DNA from 2 places in the Paenibacillus sp. J22TS3 genome. Region 2 is predicted to be linked to the other one. Evidence: predicted binding sites of a transcription regulator. Region 2 holds the regulator's gene; the other holds the start of a gene.
What was found. The regulator LexA, encoded in region 2, represses DNA repair genes until DNA is damaged. The targets are predictions, from matches to a motif close to CGAACATATGTTCG.

Region 1 (8,186 bases), 370 kb from region 2:
TGTAAATTTGCTTGTAGGCATCGATAACATTCGGTTTATCCAGATTGATCTGGGATGGCTTGCCTCCGTTAGTCCAGGTGTCTTCCGAATATACGTCAGCCCCGAAATATTGAGGCCGCTGGTCTCTTTCACCCCAGCCGAAGTCAAGACCGTACTGGGCTTCCGCCAGGTTCTTGGAATCTACAGTCAGCTTCTTGGCATTCTCCACCATCTTGTCGAACGTCCAGCTCTTGTCCTCATAATCGGTTGGCGGATAGGCTACCCCTGCCTTATCAAACAGGTCTTTGTTGTACAGCAGGACGGAGACGTAGCTGTTAAGAGGAATACCATAAGTCTTGCCGTCCACCTTGTAGATATCCATCAGGTTCTCCGGAATGTTGTAATCCGAAGCCTTGAAATCCTTCAGGTAAGGGGTCAGATCCGCCAGCATGCCCTTGTTGTAATATTCCATAAAACCGCCATAGCCCCACTGAGAAGTTACATCCGGGCCATTCTTGGCTGCGATGGCAGACTGCAGCTTGGAGTCGAACTGCTCATATGGCGCCTTTGTCACTTTGATCTTGATATTCGGATGCTTCTTCTCAAAATCAGGGATTAGCTTCTCTACAAAAGTCCGGTCCGGAGAGTCAATCGTGTAGTGGGTAATCGTAACTACACCGTTCTCTTCGGCTGATTTGCTTCCTCCACCGCACCCCGCAAGCACGGTTACTAATGACACACATAAAATTGCGGACAACCACCTTTTCTTCATAACCCAAACCTCCTGAATTTGTGTTCTCGTTTCTTTTTTTGTAACCCAGGTAATACCCAATCCAGGTAATACCCAATCTATGTGAGCAGTTACTTGATGCCTGTAAGTACAATTCCTTCCACAAAACGCCGCTGCGCGACTGTGAAGAGCACAATGATGGGCAGGGACGACAGGATGGAAGCTGCCATCAGCAGGTTCCATGGCGCAAGCCGGAACTTCGATGACATCATGGAAGCGAGTCCGACTGGCAGGGTGAAATTCTCCTGGGAATCCAGGTAAAGCACAGGTGTGAGCAGGTCGTTCCAGTTCCAGATGAACGTAAAGATCGCACAGGTTGCAAGCGCCGGCCCAGCAAGCGGCAGCGTCAGATTGGCGAACAGCCTGAACTCGCTGCAGCCGTCCATACGCCCCGCATCGTACAGTTCATTCGGAATCGATGAGAAGAACTGGCGCAGGAGAAAGATCATATAAGCTGAACCGAAGAAATTCGGCAGGATCAGCGGGAGCAGCGTATCGTGCATGCCCATCTTTGTAAACAGCAGGAACTGTGGAATCATGATGGCCGGATAAGGCAGCATCAATGTGCTGAGTACGAGCATAAACATCAGATTGCTGACCTTCGTATGATATCTGGCGAACCCGAAGGCAACCAGTGAGGAGGACAGCAGCGTTCCGATTACAGCCAGCACCCCAACGATCAAGCTGTTCATATACTGCTGCCCGAACTTAATTTCTGTATTTGTGAACAGCTCCGAGAAGTTCTCCCAAGCAAAGGTCTGAGGAATCAGCGTCGGCGGAAAGGCCAGCATTTCCTTCGAGTTCTTGAGTGAAGTGGTCACCATAAACCAGAGCGGCGCCAGCATAATCACCGTAACCAGAAGCAGGAGAATGAACCCGATAATCCGGTTCCAGGATAACGGTCTTCGCTTGGACTTCACCGGAACAGGAGCCGGAGCGGCAAGATTGATCTGTTCCATTAGTTCTTTCCTCCCTCATAATAAACGTACTTATTCGAGGTCTTCATGATCAGATATGTCACGATCATTACCGCGATCAGAAGCAGCCAGGCCATTGCTGAGGCATAACCATAACGGAAGTTCTTAAAGGCGTTGATATAGATGTTGTAGACGTAGAACCAGGTCGAGTAGCTAGGCCCCCCCTGGGTTACCGTATAAGCCTGGGTGAATACCTGGAATGACTCAATTATCCCCACGATGAACTGGAATAAGAATACCGGGGAGATCATTGGAAAAGTAACCGCCCAAAAGGTCCGCCACCGTCCGGCCCCATCCAGCTTAGCCGCTTCCAGAAGCGATGCCGGCACACCCTGCAGCCCTGCGAGGAAGATAAGCATGCCTGTTCCCATTCCCCAAAAAGACATAATAATCAGCGCCGTCATAGCATATCTGGCATCCAGCAGCCAGGCTATAGGCTCTACACCGAACCATGACAGCACGTAGTTGAACAGCCCCGCCTGCGGATTGAACACCCAGAAGAACAGCAGGGACATGGCCACCCCTGAGATCATGCTCGGAAAGTAGATAGCCGTGCGGAAGAAGCCCTGCAGCGGCACCTTCTGGTTAATCAGAATCGCTAGCAGCAGAGACAACGTTAAAGTGAGTGGTACACTTACAAAAGTGTACTTCAGAGTAACGCTGATCGAATTCCAGAACTGCTCATCCTGAAAAAGCTCACTGAAATTTCCGAATCCGACCCATACCGGTTCATGAATTACATCATAGTCCGTAAAGCTGTAATACAGTGACGACAGGATCGGGTACAAGGTGAGTACAATAAATCCGATGAGCCACGGAGAAATAAACGCATAGAATGAGCGGGTTTCTCTCCTCCTGATCTTTCCTGCCATTTTCTCTGAACCCCTTTCTTAATTTAAGTTAAAGCGCTTTAACTTTTTGGAGAAAAAAATATATCCCTCTCCTATATTTATATAAAGCGTTTTCATTAGTATATTCGACATTGCTGGAAAAAATCAACACTAAATAATTTGATGCGCTTTAATTTTATGTTAAATTTTTGTCATTCCAATCCCCTGCTGCCTTCTTACATACCAAAGAACAGACAGCGAATTCGCCGCCTGTTCTTAATTAAACCGCTCAAACCAATAGGATCAAAATATATATTTTGACTTAAGCATGTTATTTATAATGCCCTCCAATTTTTCGCGACCTCTCCAGTGCCTGGCCTGATGAGGTTAAAGATGCGGCTCTTACAATAGCCGCGCTGCCGTACTTGTCCTTGATGGAGTCCGTGGCCCTGTTCAGAGCCTGGACTCTCTCCAGATCCTCAAAGAGGCTCAGCTGGTATTCTTCATCGCTGACAAGCTGACTGAGAGTTACCCCGACCTGACGCACCGGCATGTGATCCCAGTGCTTGTAGAACAGGGCTTTCACTGCCCGGAATACCGTATTCGTATCATTTGTCGGATCGGAAATTTTCATCTGACGCGAGAACCCCGTCGGGTCCTCATAAGGGCTGCACATGCAGTTCACCGACACCACCTGGCCCATATATCCCTTCCGTCGGGAATCCCGGCATACCTCCTCTGTAATTTCCAGCAGCACCGTGTTAATATGCTCTTCCTGGGTATAATCCTGCGGAAGGGTCATCATATGGCCGATAGACTTGGGAGGTGTGTTGAACGTAGCCGGTGTCACTGGAGAGTCGTCTATGCCATTGGCTGTTCTCCACATTACCTCGGCATGGATATCGCTCTGTTTGCCAAATCGTGCCCGGAACTTCTCCTTAAGCCTGGGCAGCGGCGTTCTGGCCACATCCCCGATCGTGTACATCCCAAGGCTCAGAAAATGGTTTCGCATCCGGGAGCCTACCCCGAACATTTTATTCACCGGCTGCTCCCACAACGTCTTGGCCAGCTCTGCCTTATTTAGAACGTAAATGCCGTCTTTATTTTTCTTCGCCCACATATCCGTGGCTGCCTTGGCCAGCGTCTTATTCGAGCTGATTCCAAAGCGCACCCGGACTCCGGTTTCCTTAAGCACCTTCTGCTGAATTGACCAAGCCATCGTATAAGGATCTCCAAAAATCCGAAGACTTCCAGTCACATCCAGGAACTGCTCGTCAATGGAGAAGATCTCAACCAGATCAGTATACTGCTCGTAAATTTTAGTGATTTTAAGGGAAATATCAATATACCGCTGCATTCTCGGCTTCACTACAACCACATCAGGACACTTCCTAAGCGCCTCCCCAAGCCGCTCGGCCGTAGTTATTCCATAGCTCTTGGCAAGAGGACAGGCCGCCAGAATAATACCCGATCTGCGGGTCGGATCCCCGGCGACAACCAAAGGGCGGTCCTTATAAGCATCATGCTCGGCTTTCTCCACACTGGCGTAGAAGGATTCACAATCCCCTAGCATAATAACCCGTTCAGCTGCTTTCACTTAAACGCCACCTCTTCCAGGTAGAAGATTACGCGCCTGTCGATCTCTGCTTTGGCAAAACCCCACAGCATGGAGAACTCATATTGATACCCCCGGCATAAGTACTTTGCCTCAAGCCCAGCCCGGGTGCGGTGCTGCTCATACACCTTAATGCCATGCTGACGCATCTGCTGCCGGATCTGGGCCAGCTCGCGGGTGATCCGGGCCTGCAATTTGCGCAGCACATCCGCATACAGCTCAGGCAGCTTGAAGGGGCTTGCGTCTGAGGAGATCAGCCTCAAATCCCTCTCCATCAAATCGAGAATCAGCGGCAGCAGAACATGCTCCTTCACCCAATCGGCCTCTTCCTCCGTTCTGTAAGGAACCGGCTTCATAAGACAGGACTTCCTTCACCTAAAGCCGTATGCTCATCCGTATCTTTAATCCGTTTATCATCCGCCGGACTGCTGCACGTACATTCATTCATCAACTATTCACCACCGACAGGAACGTTTGTTCTTATTATATTCATAATACGAACAAATATTCCCCGTGACAACAGGTTATTATTGGGCTTTCATCCTTGAATAGACTATACTGGACGGACCTTATTGTTCTGTAAGAATTAGCGGCCCGTCTGCGGTAACCGCAATCGTGTGCTCATATTGGGCAGACAGCTTGCCGTCCGCGGTCCGGGCCGTCCAGCCATCCTCATCGATGGTGATCCGGTACGTTCCTTCGTTGATCATCGGCTCCACGGTGAAGACCATGCCCTCCTTCAGACGGATGCCTTTCCCGGCTACGCCAACATGCTCGTAATTAGGCTCTTCATGCAGGGAACGGCCAATGCCATGCCCCAACAGGTCCCGGACCACCGAGAAGCCGTTGCTCTCCGCATGCTTCTGAATGGCAGACACCACATCCCCCAGCCGGTTACCCGGGACAGCTTGTTCAATGCCCAGGTACATACATTCACGCGTAACCCGCATCAGCTTCCGGGCAGCTTCACTGACCTCTCCGACCTCATAACACCAAGCCGAATCTCCGAACCAGCCGTCACACTCTACCACGATATCAATCTTCGCGATATCGCCTTCCTTCAGCGGCGTAGGCCCTGGGAAGCCATGAGCAACAACATCATTGATGGAAGCACAGGTCTCTGCCGGAAAACCATTGTATCCTTTTGTGAACTGCTTGCCTCCCAGCTTAATAATATGCTTGGCAACCATATCATTAATCTCCGCAGTTGTTATTCCAGGGGCAATCACCTTGGCAATCTCCCGGTGGCAGTCAGCCACAATTTGGCTAGCTCTACGTATAGCCTCAATCTCTTGCTTGGATTTCAATACAATCACAGTTCATCTGCCCCTCTCGTCTTGAAGCCCGCCAACAGCAGCTTCACAATATCTTCCTCGTTCATCTCATCCGAAGTCCCATACACCAACAGTCCGGCACACCCGACCAGACCGGCGATCATCAAAGCGGCTAGCTGCTCCTGCCGTTTAGCTTCGGTTCCCGATTTCAGGGCCCCGGCTATCGGTTTAATAACCACCTGTCTAAAGTCCTCGGCCAGTTCCCCAGCAACTGGAGCCGGAAGTTCCCTAAACTGCTCGCATCCGAGCTTATAGAGAACGAATAAAGTCCGATCCTTGCCCCACCTTCGCAGCAGGACCGTGCAGTAGTCATTGATCGACGGGTCTTTCCCGCTCAGATACCGCCCGGCAAGCTCAGCCGCTTCATTCAGTCCTTGTCTGAGCAAATCAGCCAGTAGATCAAATTTGTTCTTGTAATAATGATATACCGTGCCATATCCCAGATCGGCCATGGCCGCCACATCGCGCATTTCCATATTAATGCCTTTGAGCACATAGGAATTGGCAGCGGCTTTCATAATCTGCGCCATACGGCGGACACGAATTTCCTCATTCTGTGCTTTCGTGCGGGGTGTCATAACGCATCTCCCCCTTTATTTTTTGACCTACAAACATGTCAATATAAAACTACTCCTTTTTGTTGAAAAAAGCAACATGTTGTTCGGCCATTTTTTTTGCATAAAGGGAGGGAAGCAAAGGTTCGGCTTACCAAAAGGAAAATATAACAAAGCAAGCCCTGTGCTAAAGAGCACCGGCTTGCTTTAAGAAACGGCACCACTTGATCACCTGCAAAAAACATAACAGGAACTTGAGCAAAAAAATCTCTTGCCTGAGCCTGAATCCCTGATCATCCGGAATACTCCCGGACATACGGCAGCGTTCCAAACCGCTTTTTAACTTGTAATTTTTTTACTTGTAAGTGTTATGTTCGGTCTTATGAAACTTCTCGTTGTCCGTGTGCAGGGCCTCTTTCCTGCGGTCATTCCGCTTCTGCTGGAACTGCTGGGCCTGCTGGCTGGTGACAGGGGTCGTTTCGAGATCTTTTACCGTGTTCATCAGATTCTTGTCCGGCTGAATTGGGCTCATCATGAATTCCTCCTTAAAATACGCAAGATGCAAAGACGTTGGATACACATCAAGAGTAATACATCCTCTATTGTTGCAGGAATTGATGGTGGCTATTCACAGCGAATCCGCAGGCTGGAGGTCTAATATTATAAACATAGCCAGCAGCCCCACCAGGTGATGTCACCTGACAGACTGGACGGTCACTGGAGATGATGATCTGTTTGCGTTCTTCAAGCAGCGTGTTGAATGTACATAAAGACCTCCCCTGCATGGCTCCTTGCCAGCTAAAAACGGAGTACCATCCTGGAAGCAACTTTACTGAGCTTCTTTTGCATGGACTCCTTGCCGGCCAAGAATGGAGTACCGTCTGGCAGCTACTTTAAGCTACTTTAAAGCGAACGGAAGATCTCTCTGAAAAAAAGCAAACAAGCTGTCACCGGTGACAGCTTGTCGCACTAGGAATGGGAGTCGGCTGTTACCGGAACATCCCCCACAGCTTGATCAAATGAAACGTATTCTTAGGATCGATTTTCTGGATGATCACGAACTGCACCATCTGGTGCTCCTGAGCCGCGGTCAGCTTCTCGTTCAGAATCACCGCTGAGGACTTCACAAGCCTATGCACCTTGGCCGGGTCCTGTAAGTCGGCCTTCGTGAGGTTCTCCGTCAGCTTCTTTATGCGGTCCTTGACCGCTTTATTCTTCATCTTCAGCTTAACCCGCTCCACCAGCTGCGGGTTGATGCCGTACTGCTGATAATTCAAGCCCCATCTCACCTCCCGTGCTCCTGATCTAATATATGACGGCAGGCAGTCTTCTAGTGCAAAAAAATTAGAGGTCTTCTGATCAGAAGACCTCTTAAGGCGCCGCAACCTGGCGCTCGTTAATCAATTAACTCGCCCTGCAGAATCTGCTCCCGCTGCAGATAGTGCCGCAGCGGGCCGTAAGCAGGCGAGGTCCAGAACGCCTCCTCGCCCACCAGATGGGCGGCATCCTCCCTCGCCGCCTCCAGCACCGCGAAATCGCTGACCATGTCCGCGATTCGGAACTCCGGCACGCCGCTCTGCTTCGTGCCGAAGAAGTCCCCGGGACCGCGAAGCTCCAGGTCCCGGCGGGCAACCTCGAAGCCGTCGTCCGTCTCTGTCATGACCTTCATGCGCTCCTGACCGACCTCCGACTTCGGATCGGCGATGAGCACGCAATACGAGGCGTGCTCCCCCCGGCCAACCCGGCCGCGAAGCTGATGCAGCTGGGACAAGCCGAACCGGTCGGCGTCCATCACAATCATCAGCGTCGCGTTCGGCACGTCCACGCCGACCTCGACCACCGTCGTCGAGACAAGAAGCTGCACTTCATTCGCATAGAACTCGCGCATCACTTCTTCCTTCTCGGCCGCCGTCATCCGGCCGTGCAAGAGACCCACCTTGAAGTCCGGGAACGCCTGGGACATCGAGACATACAGGTCGATGGCATTCTGCACATCGAGCTTCTCGGATTCCTCGATGAGCGGGCAGATCAGATAAGCCTGCCGGCCTTGACCGATCTCGCGGGAGATGAAGCCAAGCACCCGGTCCATTTTGTCATGCTTCACCCA
Region 2 (8,186 bases):
ATACTTGCCTTCTCCTGCTGAGGTAACAGTAATCTTACTGTGCTTCTCCGCCCCATCTTTCCACAGTTCAAAGGTGACTTCTTTGGCATCATTAATGTCTTTGCCGCCCTGGGTTACCTTGGCTTCAAATGAAATCTTCTCGTTCACTTTTCCCTCTGTAGGTGTAACGGTCAGTTTAACATCCAGTGGGGACAGCATATCATCATGACCTGAATGACCGGAGTCTTGATTGCATGCCGTTAATATCATTAACAATCCAATGAATGCCAAAGCCAGCTTCAACGGACGTTGTCTCAATGCTCACGACCTCCAAGACCGTCAATGATCTTATGCAGTTCAGATAAGTGTTTGATCTCATACGCAGGGACAATCTCGTCTGAGCGAGTTCTTCCGTCGCGGTTCACCCACACGGAATGGATTCCAGCACTTAGCGCCCCTTTGATATCAGTGGTAAGCTTGTCCCCCACCATTAAGGCTTCGGAAGGTTCTACACCAAGCAGGCTGAGCGCATGTTCGAATATGCTGGGATCCGGCTTGCCCTTGCCAAAGGACCCGGAAATAATAATTTCATCGAAGTATGGTGCCAGTTTCGGTACCCCGTCCAGCTTCTCCTGCTGGAGAGCCGGACAACCGTTGGTCAGCAGCAGCAGCTTGACCTCACCCTTCAGTTCATCAAGAATTTGAAAGGTCTCCTCGTAGACATGTGGGCGATTGCGGCGCTCTGCCCCGAACTGTTCGGCAAGCTCGCCAGCGAGCTCCTCATTATCTACGCCAACGGCGAGCAGCCCCCGTCTCCAGGATTCTTTGCGGTAGATAGGAGCCAGCTTCTCCATCGCGCGAAATTCCGGCTGCTCCCCAGCCGTGAAGTTTCCCCATAACCCCTCAAAGGGGTTGATCCCAATCATTTTGGTAAAAGGAAAAGTCTCATAAGATTCATACAACGCTCTTGCTTCCTTACGGACAGCTTCTTCAAGACGTTCTGGCTTAACACCTGCAACTTCGGCAGCTTTCTGGCAAGTAGACTCAAAAGCTTCCTTAATACTGCGGTCGTCCCACAAGAGTGTATCATCCAGATCAAAGCAAACAGCCTTTATCGACATTTCGCCCGATTCCCCTTTTCTAATGATTCTCTACTGTAACATTGTTGGTCTTGCCGAATTCCTTCAAGCGCTCGCCCATAGCCGCTGTATCAAAACGGTTGCGTGAACGCGAGAAGTTCCACTTCTGTCCGTTCCCTTTTGGCACAATGCTAACCATTCCTTGCGAGAGGACAATTTTCTGAATGCTCTCTGCAGACAGCATGCGGTCTCTGTTAAACTTGGACGTATACAGCGCCTTTTGCCCGACTCGCAGATAGGGTTTACGGATGAAAACAACAACCCCGAGCATGATGTACAGCCCGATAGTAATCCAATAGAGGAATGAATTAATTTCTGTATTTTTCCCAATAAAGCCTAGGGAACCATACATCCCCCCGAACAGAATTAAGACGACCGGAAGAATAATATTACGTCCTTTAAAAGTATCCCCTTCTCCTTTGACCCCAAGCTTGCCGGGCTGTACTCCCTGTTTCTTTTGCTGCATCAAAATTTTCTGCCTGTTCTTTTCTACCTGCTTCTCAAACGAACGTGCCATGTGGCTGCTTTCCCCCTCTGGTATGAGCATGATCATCTATATGTTTTTAATTATATTCCAACATAATAAACGGAATCTTATCCGCAATGTGAATTTCTGATGTCAGCTATGTATATCCGGCAGAGCCGGACTGGTTAGTTATCTACAATCTCTATGGAGTCCAGCTGCTGACGGAAATTTTTGCGTATATTACCCAGGTAGATCTCCCGAAGTTCTGCTCTTTCGAGAGTCTCTTCCTCAGTTAATCCTGACTCTTTATGTTTACGCGCAAGCTCATTAATGCGCTGTACCAATTGGTCGATGTCCATATCCAATACTCCTCCTTCACTTCAGGCATTAACTCTTACTTTGACATGTGAAAAAGAGCTTGTCAAGGATCGCGGAGTCCTCGAAAAGCTCTTTATAACAACAAATATATTAACGGATAGGAAGCACAAGCACATCGCCCGCTTGGATCTCACTCGATGGCAGGTTGTTCTCCTGAATTATAGCATGAATGAAATCGCGTATATCTTCACCTTCACTCTTATTAGAGGAGGCAATACTCCAAAGAGAATCGCCCGGCTGAACAACAACCTGCTCTAGTTCGGCAGGGGTGGGACGATCACTAGAGGAAGCAAAAGCTGTGATCATTCCTGTACAGGTTACAGCAATCATACATACTAATAGAACAATGCGGAAAATAGAGTTTGGGATAAATAGATGCATCTTCATTTTATGTTTAACAGGCTGCGCCGGTACTGATTCATAAATACTTTGGTATGTAGAATATCTTAACATAATCAATCACTCCAAACGTTTGTTCTTGTTTACTAAATTCAATATAACACGAACATTTGTTTCGTTCAATAGTTTTTTAGAACAATTGTTCGCACATTTGGGTGATGACATTTTTATCCTATTTAAATGGATCATCTCTATATATTGGCATCATTAGACCCATTTCGTAACGCTCCTTTCCATTTATCCTGAATATTCCACAATAAATTTAGAACTAACGTTTGTACGAACGGAGGTTCTATGTTATAATTTTTCCAAACGTTACTAAATGGGGTTGATAACATATGTCGAAGGTTTCCAGCCGTCAACAGGCGATACTTGAATTTATAAGAAACGAAGTCCGCATGAAAGGTTATCCGCCTTCCGTCCGGGAGATTGGAGAAGCTGTAGGTCTTGCTTCCAGCTCCACAGTCCACGGTCACTTGGACAGGCTTGAGAAGAAAGGGTTCATCCGTCGTGACCCTACCAAACCTCGAGCTATTGAATTGCTTGGCCAGGAAGATTCGGAGAATTACAATCTGTTCGCTCACACGGTTGCCCGTGTTCCTGTGGTAGGTAAGGTAACCGCGGGTGTTCCTATTACAGCCACTGAGAATATTGAAGATTATTTCCCTCTGCCTAGCCACTATGTTGGGGACAAGGAAGTCTTCATGTTATCGGTTGTTGGTGACAGTATGATTGAAGCTGGTATTCATAACGGAGATTTTGTTATCGTCCGGCAGCAGCAGACTGCGGATAACGGAGATATTGTGGTGGCTATGACTGAGGATGATGAAGCTACGGTCAAGACATTTTATAAAGAGCGTGATCACATTCGCCTCCAGCCGGAGAACCCGACATATGAGCCGCTCCGTTTGAAGCATGTAACTATTCTCGGTAAGGTCGTTGGTCTATTCAGAGACATTCATTAATATTGGCCGGTAAATTTAAGAAGAGGATGCCTAGTTGGCATCCTCTTCTTCTCGCTGCATATGCTGTTATTCTCTGCGGTGCGCCTCTGTAGACGACGCACTATTTAATCTCCTCGATCCCCATGATATGGTCAAATGGGATAGGGCCAAGCTCCCTACTGTCACTGCTATTGTTCCGGTTATCACCAAGAACAAAGATCGAATTATCAGGAACCACCCATTTCTGATCTGGTGCTGGATTCATTTTCTCCTTAATATAAGGCTCATCCAGTGCAGTTCCGTTCCGGTATACTTGCTGATTTTTAATTTCAATTACATCTCCAGACTTACCTATAACTCTCTTAATATAAAAAATATGTTCGTCTGTCTCACCTGAAATGAGCTGAATCAACGGGTGCTCCCGGACACTATCCATAAAGCTGCGCTCCCGGTTGATACGGCTATCGATGACCACGATGTCTCCATAAGCCGGCATATGGGAGAATGTTCTAGCCAGCTTGGAGGCATAAACTCTCTGTTTGTCCTGCAATGTGGGCTCCATGGAATGCCCCTCGACTTTATAAGGTTGAAATACAAAAATACCAATGAATAAAGTCAAAACAAATGCAATCGCAATCGCAGGTATGTAGCTCACTATAAATTTTATAACTTTCATGCCTCGCTTAGCCTCCTATGATTTGTTAAAAGAAGTATATCATCAAATAATTTACCAGTTCAAATGTTTCTCTGTTTCATGAGCAGCACATTAATTAAACAAAAGAAAGACCGCAAATTGCGGTCCTCAAAACAGCTGCTGGTTTCATTTAGCCTCTAATTCGCTTTCTGTCACCCATTTATGGTTTTTGACTTCGTCTCCGCCCGTAGTGGGCGTATAATCGATCATATAGACAACGGTCTTCTCACCCGAATCAATGGTGCCGGAGGCTCCCTTCATACCCGGCATATGATCCGCCAATATCGTCACCTTCTCCCCTGGTTTAAAAGCCTTATCTCCAGCGTCCGCGATTTCTTGCTGTACCACCCATCTGTGGTTCTTCACTTTCTCTCCGCCGTTGGTCGGTGTATAAGTCACCTCGTAGACTGTTGTATCATAGGCACCCACAATAGTGGCTACAGCCCCCTTCATCCCTTTCATATGATCCGCGGTGACTACAGCTTGGCTGCCTGGTTTAAAAGCAGTATGCTTAGCTTCTTGCATTCCTGGCGGCAGCTCACCTGAGCTTGAATGGCTCATTTCAGAATGATCCATCTTTGTTGCCTGCTGCTGTTCTTCTGCTTGTGTGCTGATGCTTGTCTTCTCTTGATCTACCGAATGGTCACATCCGCTTAGCGCCAGCATGAATGCTGCTCCAAGCAGTACCGAAGTCTTTTTCATTTCCTCAACACCTCTGTAGTTTATTTCTTCACTCATTCACAATATACCCATATGGGGTATATTTATAACTACAGGGATTTCGAACGTTTTTCTGAGTACGTGAAAAATTATTCCAAATATTTGCTTAATATAGCCATATTAAGAAGCGGGGAGGTTAAATAAAAGCGGAATTAAAAAAAGCTTTGCCGGCGTATACAGCCGACAAAACCTTTTCTCATCTAAAATTAATTAGCCTCATCACATGAGTAATTTCATTAAATGGAATAGAAACAACTTCGCCTTCCCCGTGAAACTTGATCCCATCCTTTGACCTTAACTCACATGGCAGGCCTATTCTGACTTTACCATCCCTCGTCTTTAAACTAACCATTTGTTTCATGCTGCAAGCAATTTTTAATTCATCCAGGTACATAAACTCCCTCCAATTACATTTATCTATGTATGTAAATAAGTCTCTATTTATATTTCGGTATATTTGCCAAATATTTCATGGTAAATATTTAATATTATCGCTATAAAGTAAAGATTTAAATTAATTCAAAGACACCAACCGGCTTTGTGAGTCCTCCGGCATGTTATACCTGAACTTGTAGAGGTCTTTATCCACTAAAGGCCTTGGCAATATTAAATATCCAAATAAAAAAGGCCCCGGTAAATACCCGAGGCCCTTCAACTTAAGATTTATGATTTATGCAGATACGTTCTGTCCTGATTGAGGTACTTTCTTGGAGAGAATCCCCATAAACCCACCAACTACAAATAATACAGCGGAAAGGATGTAGAACATAAAAATACTGATAAAACCTGCAATCCCGCTAATTAGCATTAACCAACCAGCAACTTTGGGTTTAGTCTTTGTCATAGCAGCTCCCACAATCCCCAAAATACTAAATAACAGAGCAGAAATGCCTAGACCCGTAATTTGCGAAGTTCCCGTACTGGAAAAAGCTGCGTCCATTCCTCCTACCATCATAGCAAGAACAGACGCTATAATCCCAAAAATACCAGCTATTAAACCCATTGCAAACATTAAATTTCCCCCTATAACAATATCACACTCATATATGGGTATATAATATCATATTTAGGTAAATTTAACCATACAATACTCAAAATATCAAAGACTAATTACCTAACAAATTAGAAATGAACCGTTATCTTTTAAATACATAAAACCTTCCATCCTTGTTATCTCTATCGACAACTACCAAATATTTCATAGCATATTTTGATTATTTTAGTTATAACGGAAGATGTAGGTTAGATAATCTAATTCACAATCTAAGGTAAGAAGAATACTCAAGAGAATGCAATCTAAATAAGCGGGGGATTCTAAGTGAGAAAATTTGTTTTTAGCTTTATCGTCTTATTGTTCTTGGTTAGTTGTTCATCAGGCTCAAGCGACTTCAGGAGTGTTAAATGGGGAATGAGCATGGATGAGGTAATTAAAGCTGAGGCAAAAGAGCAGAATAATTACGTTAGTAAGACCTCTGACTTTCTTAAATATAAAATAACCTTAGGGGAGTATCATGTAAGGCTTACTTATCAATTTAAAAACAATAGATTAGAAAGCGGAACGTATGTCTATGACGCTGAAAATGAAACATTAAGACAGCAGTTCATAGATTCCATCAAATCAGCTTTAAACAAAAAATATGGCGATGGCGGCAAGGTTGAAAAGTACGGTACTATTTTCTCTTGGAACTGGGAAACTAGCAATACTGTAATCAAATTAAGTCCAAAAGATGGTATCACTGCAGTGGTGGTATATAGGGGTAAACTTTCAGCCTCTTCTGAAAACCTTTAAGATAAACTGTAGAGTTGCCTTATCCTATAATTCCATGCAATAAATAATTTCCTCTTCTACGATTTTACCTGTATTTTTAAAACCAAATTCTTCGTATAGCTTTTGTGCAGCATGGTTTTCTGGATCAAACGATACATATATTTCTGAGCATTCCTTGTTCTTACTCATCTCTTTAATGATTAAACTTAGTGCCTTTCTACCGTAGCCTTGATGTTGAAATTTATGATCAATCATAATACGACATAATTCAAAACAATTATCCTGCTCTGAATACCCATACATTGTAAATCCTACCATTATATTTTCACTATAAATTGCTTTTGTTACCCATCCCTTTTCTATCTTTGACTGTGCAATCGAAACTGCATTTGAAGCTACATATTTTTCTACAAGGTAATGATTTTCTTCAGGATCAGTTGTCAAAAAAATGCATTCCTGCCAGTTTGTTTCGTCTATGTCCTTCAATAAAACTCCCACAAAATCGCCTTCTTTCTAATCTTCTATCGGTAGGGGTAATTACAGTAAAGTCAGGTATTCACGAACCTTCGTAATTAATTCCATATGCAGAGTATTCGCGAAATTTTTGTACTATCCTGCTTACATTCGAGAAGAAAATGGTGACATGATACCCCACCTCTCATAACGCCCCCAAAAAGAAAAACCCCCGACGCTTACAGCGCCAAGGGTTTCACCTATTAATACAGGGTGATGTATTGATCGCGTTCCCATTGGTGAACTTGAGTGCGGAACATATCCCACTCGATTTCCTTCAGCTCGTAGAAGTGAGACAAAGCATGGTCGCCCAGAGCTTCGGTAATAACCTCGCTGCGGATCAGCTCGCCTAGAGCTTCTTTCAGATCCGACGGCAGGCTTGGAATGCCTTCTTCCACACGCTCTTCCTCAGACATTACATAGATGTTGCGGTCAATTGGATCAACGAGAGGAATCTCGTTCTTGATCCCGTCAAGACCTGCTCTCAACATCACTGCCAATGCCAGGTAAGGGTTAGCAGCCGGGTCCGGGTTACGAACCTCAACACGAGTTCCAAGACCACGGGAAGCTGGGATACGGATCATCGGACTCCGGTTACTTGAAGACCAAGCTACATAGCAAGGAGCCTCGTAACCAGGAACAAGACGCTTATAAGAGTTTACGGTTGGGTTAGTAATTGCCGCAAACGCACGAGCATGCTTCAGGATACCGGCCATATAGTGACGGGCAGTCTGGCTAAGTCCCAATGTGTCGCTTTCTTCATAGAACGAGTTCACGTTTCCTTTGAACAAGGATTGGTGACAGTGCATACCGGAACCGTTCACACCGAACAATGGTTTAGGCATAAATGTTGCATGCAATCCGTGCTGGCGGGCAATAGTCTTAACTACCAGCTTGAATGTTTGGATTTGATCGGCCGCTTTAACTGCGTCCGCATATTTAAAGTCGATTTCGTGCTGTCCTGGAGCTACCTCATGGTGGGAAGCTTCAATTTCAAAGCCCATCTCTTCAAGAGTAAGTACGATTTCACGACGGCAGTTCTCACCAAGGTCTGTCGGAGCAAGGTCAAAGTATCCACCTTGGTCGTTCAGTTCCATTGTAGGATTACCCTTCTCATCGGTCTTAAACAGGAAGAACTCAGGTTCCGGACCTACATTCATGGATGTATAACCCAGCTTTTTCGCCT

Region 1: a site for LexA is predicted at 4,689-4,702, ahead of KJS63_RS02880 (YhjD family protein). Genes of this name have one in related genera too.

What each region holds. Positions count from the first base shown of each region.
Region 1 covers NZ_BOSF01000001.1:599,628-607,813, forward strand. Annotated here, with positions in the region: gene KJS63_RS02860 (ABC transporter substrate-binding protein) at 1-751, opposite strand, end outside; gene KJS63_RS02865 (carbohydrate ABC transporter permease) at 841-1,728, opposite strand; gene KJS63_RS02870 (carbohydrate ABC transporter permease) at 1,728-2,618, opposite strand; gene KJS63_RS02875 (DNA polymerase IV) at 2,908-4,149, opposite strand; gene KJS63_RS02880 (YhjD family protein) at 4,170-4,547, opposite strand; gene map (type I methionyl aminopeptidase) at 4,761-5,507, opposite strand; gene KJS63_RS02890 (TetR/AcrR family transcriptional regulator) at 5,504-6,103, opposite strand; gene KJS63_RS02895 (hypothetical protein) at 6,435-6,614, opposite strand; gene KJS63_RS02900 (stage VI sporulation protein F) at 7,069-7,356, opposite strand; gene recG (ATP-dependent DNA helicase RecG) at 7,476-8,186, opposite strand, start outside.
Region 2 covers NZ_BOSF01000001.1:225,407-233,592, forward strand. Annotated here, with positions in the region: gene KJS63_RS01025 (FixH family protein) at 1-297, opposite strand, end outside; gene KJS63_RS01030 (HAD family hydrolase) at 294-1,100, opposite strand; gene KJS63_RS01035 (hypothetical protein) at 1,120-1,635, opposite strand; gene KJS63_RS01040 (DUF896 domain-containing protein) at 1,770-1,943, opposite strand; gene yneA (cell division suppressor protein YneA) at 2,053-2,415, opposite strand; gene lexA (transcriptional repressor LexA) at 2,700-3,326, shown strand; gene lepB (signal peptidase I) at 3,427-3,981, opposite strand; gene KJS63_RS01060 (YdhK family protein) at 4,126-4,701, opposite strand; gene KJS63_RS01065 (hypothetical protein) at 4,916-5,113, opposite strand; gene KJS63_RS01070 (DUF4064 domain-containing protein) at 5,390-5,731, opposite strand; gene KJS63_RS01075 (hypothetical protein) at 6,038-6,508, shown strand; gene KJS63_RS01080 (GNAT family N-acetyltransferase) at 6,533-6,985, opposite strand; gene glnA (type I glutamate--ammonia ligase) at 7,204-8,186, opposite strand, start outside.